3 regions of the Pseudomonas sp. MM211 genome follow, and region 1 is predicted to be linked to each of the others. Evidence: predicted binding sites of a transcription regulator. Region 1 holds the regulator's gene; each other region holds the start of a gene.
The links. Region 1 encodes FliA, which starts transcription of late flagellar genes. Its sites were predicted from a motif close to CTAAAGTTTNNNNNNNNNNNGCCGNTAA; they were not measured.

Region 1 (2,269 bases):
CAAGATCCGACACGACGCGCGGGATGATCATGCAGGTGTGGCGAAGCGTTGGCCGTGGTCATTCCGGCAGCGCACAATGGCCATGTGGCTCTAAAGCGAAGTTAGACAAGGTGTATAGATAACATGGGTATGCATCCCGTACAGGTGATCGCGGTGACCGGCGGCAAGGGCGGCGTTGGCAAGACCAATGTGTCGGTGAATTTGTCGTTGGCGCTGGCGGATCTCGGTCGGCGCGTCATGCTCATGGATGCTGACCTGGGGCTGGCCAACGTCGATGTATTGCTCGGCCTGACGGCCAAACGCACCCTGGCTGACGTCATCGACGGTCAGTGCGAACTGCGCGATGTTGTCCTGCAGGGACCAGGCGGTATTCGTGTCGTGCCGGCAGCCTCCGGTACTCAGAGCATGGTGCAGCTCACGCCTATGCAGCATGCCGGCCTGATTCAGGCTTTCAGCGATATCAGCGACAACCTCGATGTGTTGATCGTGGATACCGCTGCAGGCATCGGCGACTCGGTTGTGAGTTTCGTGCGCGCTGCCCAGGAAGTGCTGGTGGTGGTGTGCGACGAGCCGACCTCGATCACTGATGCTTACGCGCTGATCAAGCTCCTCAACCGTGACCACGGCATGAATCGTTTTCGGGTGCTCGCCAATATGGCGCACAGCCCACAGGAAGGCCGTAATCTGTTTGCTAAGCTGACCAAGGTGACCGACCGTTTTCTGGATGTCGCGCTGCAGTACGTGGGCGCGGTTCCTTACGACGAATCGGTACGCAAGGCCGTACAGAAACAGCGTGCGGTGTATGAGGCGTTCCCTCGCTCGAAGTGCGCGCTGGCGTTCAAGGCGATTGCCCAGAAGGTTGATGCGTGGCCGTTGCCGGCCAATCCGCGAGGCCACCTGGAATTTTTCGTTGAGCGCCTGGTGCAACAACCGACTGCAGACACGGCTGTATGACGACAGCCTCTGGACTCCGTATGTACAGCAAGGCACACGCACAAGATTCACAGCATCAGTTGATTGAACGTTACGCGCCACTGGTCAAGCGTATCGCTTACCACCTGCTGGCGCGTCTGCCTGCCAATGTGCAGGTGGATGACCTTATCCAGGCCGGCATGATTGGCCTGCTTGAGGCATCACGTAAATATGACGCCGGTAAGGGCGCTAGTTTCGAGACGTTCGCGGGTATTCGTATCCGTGGTTCGATGCTCGACGAGGTGCGCAAAGGTGACTGGGCGCCGCGCTCGGTGCATCGCAACAGCCGGATGGTCAGCGATGCGATCCGAAAAATTGAAGCGAGAACAGGAAGAGACGCTAAAGATCAGGAGGTTGCTGCCGAACTCCAATTGAGTCTCGAAGATTACTACGGCATTCTTGGCGACACTTTGGGCAGCCGCCTGTTCAGTTTCGACGATCTGTTGCAGGAAGGCGAAAGCGGCGGGCTGCAGGAAGACACGAGTTCCTTGCTGCAAGGGCCTTCGCATGAGCTGGAAGACAATCGTTTCCAGGCCGCGCTGGTCGACGCTATCAGCAATCTGCCGGAGCGTGAGCGGCTGGTGTTATCGCTGTATTACGATGAGGAGTTGAATCTCAAGGAAATCGGCGAGGTACTGGGGGTTAGTGAGTCGCGGGTCAGCCAATTACACAGTCAGTGTGCCGCGCGCCTACGCGCACGGTTAGTGGAATGGCGCGCATAAGGAATTAGCAGGGCGCTGGAAAACACAGTGAACGCAGCAAAGCCGGGCGCAATAGTTTTGCGGCGTTCCGCCAGGCCGGTTTCACGATTTATAAGCGCTTCAGAATGCTGATGGCGTTTTAGGACTGTACGGAGGTCGACTTGGACAAGAACATGAAAATCCTCATCGTCGATGATTTTTCGACGATGCGCCGGATCATCAAGAACCTTTTGCGTGATTTGGGCTTTACCAATACGGCGGAAGCCGACGATGGCGTCACCGCATTGCCGATGCTGCAAAGCGGTAGTTTTGACTTTCTCGTGACCGACTGGAACATGCCTGGCATGAGTGGGATCGATCTGCTGCGCGCAGTGCGTGCAGACGAACGTTTGAAGCAAATGCCAGTGCTGATGGTTACGGCAGAGGCCAAACGTGATCAGATCATCGAGGCCGCCCAGGCCGGTGTGAATGGCTATGTGGTCAAGCCATTCACCGCCCAGGTGCTCAAGGAAAAGATCGAAAAAATCTTCGAGCGGGTCAACGGCTGATGTCTGCCGCGAGGTTGTTATGGAACACGAAGATTCTCAAGAGGCCGA
Region 2 (2,269 bases), 2.6 Mb from region 1:
CTTCGTGGCGCTTGAGCAGCGGCTCTTGAAGGATAGGCAAGACCTGATCCGCATAGCCGTCGAAACGGGTCTTGAACTTGGCCGGAAAGCTATTGGGGATCGGCTGGTACTGGCGGTCGAACAAATCCGCCAGGCTGATACGTCCGGCCTGAATATCGGCCTCGAACTGGCGACCAATCGCCGCAGCGCCTTCCAGCGCGAGGTCGTAAATGCGTTGGTGGTAACTGTCCAGGCCGACACTGGCGAGCCGCTCACTGACGGTTTCCGCCTGGCCGACCAACTGCTCGGCCGCCTTGCCCAACTGACGGGTCTGGTCTTCGCTGCTGCGCACATCACCGCGCAACTGCTCGACCGCCACCAGCAGCTCGGCCAAGTGTTCGTGGTTGCTCGCCGTACCGGCACTGATCTGCGCTACCTGTGTGTCCACATCGGCCGCCAGGTCGGCGATACCGCGCAATTGCTCGCCAGTGAATTCGATCTGCCGGGCGGCCGCTTCCAGCTCATCAGCCTGGCGCTGGATATGGCTGACAACCGCAGTGCTCTGCTGGCGGATATCGGCGACCATCTGCCCGACTTCACCGGTGGCGGTGGCGGTGCGACCGGCCAGGCTGCGCACCTCATCGGCGACCACTGCAAAACCGCGGCCCTGCTCGCCGGCACGGGCGGCCTCGATGGCGGCATTGAGCGCCAGCAAGTTGGTCTGGCTGGCGATGGACTGGATCACCTGGGTGACCTGCTCGATCTGCTCGGTACGGGCGCTGAGCCCGTCGATCAGCTCGCGGCTGGCAGCGGTCTGTGCACTCAGTTGCTGCATGCGGCTGATCGCCTGCTGCAGCTCGGCCTGGCCGCTGGCACTGCTGGTACGCACGGTTTGCGCGGCGCCCAGTGTCTGGCCGGCAAGTTCGGCATTGCTCTGCTCGGTGCGAGTTACGGCATGGGCACCTTCGCCGATCTGCTCGACCGCGGCCAACTGCGACTGCAGCTTGCCGGCCAGCTGCTGCACGCTGAAGGCCACCTGAGCTGCCGACAGGGCGTTATGACAGGTGTGTTGCGACAGGCTACGGCTCAGCTCATCCAGCGAGGCTGCTGGCGCAGCGTCGGCGGGCGCAGCAGCCTTGCGCCAGGGCCCGAACCACGGCCACAGCGCCAGCAACAGCAGCGCAATGGCGCCAAGATAGGGCGGCAGATGCACCTGCTGCCAGACCACCAGCAACGCGAGCAGGCCGAGCACGTGCAGGGCCAATGCCAGCCGGTCATGCGTAAAACCAGAACCCATGGCGAACCTCATTATTTTTATAGTGCCGGGATGTCGGGCGCAGCGGGCGCGCCGGCAAGGGCCGAGCCTTGTTTAAGCTCATCGGCAGCGCGGGGCGTATCTGTAGAGGTGCGGCAGCCGCCCGGCCGAGTTGACCACCTCATCATGCGCCGGGCTATGGCACTTTGGTAGCAGAGGGTCGACTTCCGGGAGAGTGCCGATCAGCGCTTGAGGCTGTGGCGTTTGACGAAGGCGCGGTCGAAGTAGTCCTTGCAGCGCCCGTAGAACTGCCCGCCCGCGCTCCACTGACGCCAGCCGAACAAGGCACCGCCATCGCCACTGGCCAGCAGCAGCGGGCGCTGGCCGCTGGTCTTGAAGTCGCGCAGCGGCCCGCCACGCAGCGCGGCGCTCAGGTTGGCGGCAAGCACCGGTACCTGGCGCATGGAATACAGGCCGCTCTTGCGCACGCCAGGCAGGTTGGCGCAATCGCCCACGGCGAAGATCTGCGGGTGGGAATGGCTCTGCAGGGTCGGCGCGGTGTGCACGAAACCATCGCCATCGCAGCTCAGGCCGCTGTCGGCGATCCATGGGAACGCCTGGGCGCCACTGGCCAGCAGCAGCCGGCCGCCGCGCCACACCGCCGCGTCGCCACTGATCAGGCAATCGCCGTCGATGCGGCTGATCGGGCAATGCTCGCGCACCTGCACCCGGCGCATGCGCAGATGGCCCCAGGCGCGCATCCGCAAACCGGCACAGTGGCCGGCCAGCAGCGGTTCGCCACAGAACAGCGCCAACTGCGGCACCTGATCGGCCAGCGCCAGGGCCATTTCCACGCCCGCCACGCCGCCACCGAGAATCGCCAACGGCTGGGGATCACGCTGCCAGGCCTGCCAGCCAGCGATGAAGCTGTCCACCGGCTTGACCGCCAGCACTTCCATCGCGTCGCCCTCGCGGGGCGGACAGGCGACGCGGTCGCCGGTATTCAGCGACAGCCAGTTGCTCTGCAGCACGCGA
Region 3 (2,269 bases), 1.1 Mb from region 1:
GAAGAGCGCATCGCCGCCCTGTTGTTCCAGGCTAGCCAGACGGCGCAGCAGCGCCTGCGCGGAAGTATTGGTGAACAACGCGCTGTCGGCGCCCAGCACCTGCGGCTGCTCCCTGAGATGGGTCAGCAAAGCCTTGAGATCCTTCAGGTCGAGCAGCAACAGGCCTTCACGGTCGGCCACCTTGAACGCCGCATACAGCGCCGCCTGCTGACTGTCGGTAAGTTCCAGCAACGCGCCGAGCAGCAGCGGGCCCATTTCACTCAAGGTGGTACGCAGCGGATGGCCGCTTTGCCCGTGCACATCCCACAGGCTGACTGGATAGGCCTTGGGGCTGTGCGCCAGCCAGGGCATGCTGGCGATACGTTCGGCTATCTTGCCCTGCGGCGCCCCTGCAGCGCCGAGCCCACAAAGGTCGCCCTTTACATCGGCAGCGAACACGGCCACGCCGGCATCGCTGAAGTTCTCGATCAGGCGCTGCAAGGTTACGGTCTTACCGGTTCCCGTGGCACCGGCGATGAGACCGTGACGATTGGCAAGACGCAGTGATTGGCCAACCGCTTGGCCATCGCCACCAGCGCCCAAAACGAATTGCTGACTCAAAGACATAATGCCGTCCTCTGGATTAAAGCTTTGCGGCCTCAATGCCGACATAAACGCCATGCGAAGACCGATCAGCCTTCGCTGATCGCCTACCCCGCTCTACTCGCCCGATGGCGACGCCCCCAAGACTGGTTCCAGTGACTTCCGGACGCAAGATGCCATGACGAGAAACCTGCAGTTCAGCCACAAGATTCTGCTGGCCGCCACCCTGGTGGTCACGGTCGCCTTTGCCTTGTTCAGCCTTTATAACGACAGCCGCCAGCGTAACAGCATCCAGCAGGCACTCCAGAACAACCTGAGCCAGGCCAGTAACGCTGCGGCAGGCAACATCGAAAGCTGGCTGTCGGGGCGTATTCTGCTGGTCGAGAGTCTTGCCCAGAATCTGGAGTTGGCGATTGCCGAAGGCAACCTGCAGGAGGTCATCTCCCGTCCGGTGTACAAGAGCGCGTTTCTCTCCACGTATATTGGCCTGGAAAGTGATGGACGCTTCCTTTCCAGCCCGCCCACGCAGATGGCCGCCGGCTACGACCCGCGTACACGTCCCTGGTACAAGGACACCGCCCAGGCCAACCGCACGATTCTCACCGCCCCCTACGTCGACCAGATCACCAACTCGCTGGTGATTTCGCCAATCGCGCCAGTCCGCGGCCCGGATGGCAAAGCGTTCGGCATGACCGGCGGCGATGTCAGCCTGGAGACGTTGGTGAAAATCATCAATTCCATCGAGCTGGGTGATCTCGGTTACGCCTTCCTGGTCAGCAAGGACGGCACCGTCTTGGTTCACCCCCAGGCCGACCTGGTGATGAAGAACCTGCGCGACCTTTACCCCAACACCAGCATCGGCCTCGACAGCAAGCTGACCGAGGTTGCACAGGATGGCCAGGATCGGCTGCTGACCTTCGCCCCGGTCAAGGGTCTGCCCGATGTGCAGTGGTATGTCGGCTTGTCCATCGACAAGAACCTGGCCTACGCGGAGCTCAATGAATTCCGCCTGTCGGCGGCCGTCGCCACGCTGATTGCAGTGGCATTGATCATCGCATTGCTCAGCGTGCTGATCCGTGTGCTGATGCAGCCGCTGACCACCATGGGCAAGGCCATGGAAGATATCGCCCGCGGCGAAGGTGACCTGACCAAACGTCTGGCCATTCAGTCCAACGACGAATTCGGCGCCCTGGCCAGCTCGTTCAACCGCTTCGTCGAACGTATCCACGCGTCCATTCGTGAGGTGTCCTCGGCCACCGCCCAGGTCAACGAAGTCGCCAAACTGGTGGTCAATGCGTCCAACTCGTCCATCGTCAATTCGGACGAACAGGCCAGCCGCACCAACAGCGTCGCGGCGGCGATCAACGAGCTTGGCGCCGCCGCCCAGGAGATCGCCCGTAACGCTGCGGATGCTTCCAATCAAGCGTCGGACGCCCGCCTGCAGGCCGAGGATGGCGGCAAGGTGGTGCAACAGGCGATCAAATCCATGACCGAGCTGTCGACCAAGGTCATCGACGCCCGCGCCAAGATCGAGATGCTCAACGGCAAGACCGTCGACATCGGGCAGATTCTCGAAGTGATCAAGAGCATCTCCCAGCAGACCAACCTGCTCGCCCTCAACGCCGCCATCGAAGCGGCACGCGCCGGTGAAGCGGGTCGCGGTTTCGCCGTGGTTGCCGACGAGGTG

Region 2: the regulator FliA is predicted to act here: its motif matches at 1,355-1,382, upstream of K5Q02_RS03145 (methyl-accepting chemotaxis protein).
Region 3: the regulator FliA is predicted to act here: its motif matches at 624-651, upstream of K5Q02_RS10030 (methyl-accepting chemotaxis protein).

What each region holds. Positions count from the first base shown of each region.
Region 1 covers NZ_CP081942.1:3,262,612-3,264,880, forward strand. Annotated here, with positions in the region: gene flhF (flagellar biosynthesis protein FlhF) at 1-27, shown strand, start outside; gene fleN (flagellar synthesis regulator FleN) at 115-954, shown strand; gene fliA (RNA polymerase sigma factor FliA) at 951-1,694, shown strand; gene K5Q02_RS14955 (chemotaxis response regulator CheY) at 1,847-2,221, shown strand; gene K5Q02_RS14960 (protein phosphatase CheZ) at 2,241-2,269, shown strand, end outside.
Region 2 covers NZ_CP081942.1:710,523-712,791, forward strand. Annotated here, with positions in the region: gene K5Q02_RS03145 (methyl-accepting chemotaxis protein) at 1-1,288, opposite strand, end outside; gene K5Q02_RS03150 (FAD-dependent oxidoreductase) at 1,477-2,269, opposite strand, start outside.
Region 3 covers NZ_CP081942.1:2,201,289-2,203,557, reverse strand. Annotated here, with positions in the region: gene K5Q02_RS10035 (helicase HerA-like domain-containing protein) at 1-606, opposite strand, end outside; gene K5Q02_RS10030 (methyl-accepting chemotaxis protein) at 761-2,269, shown strand, end outside.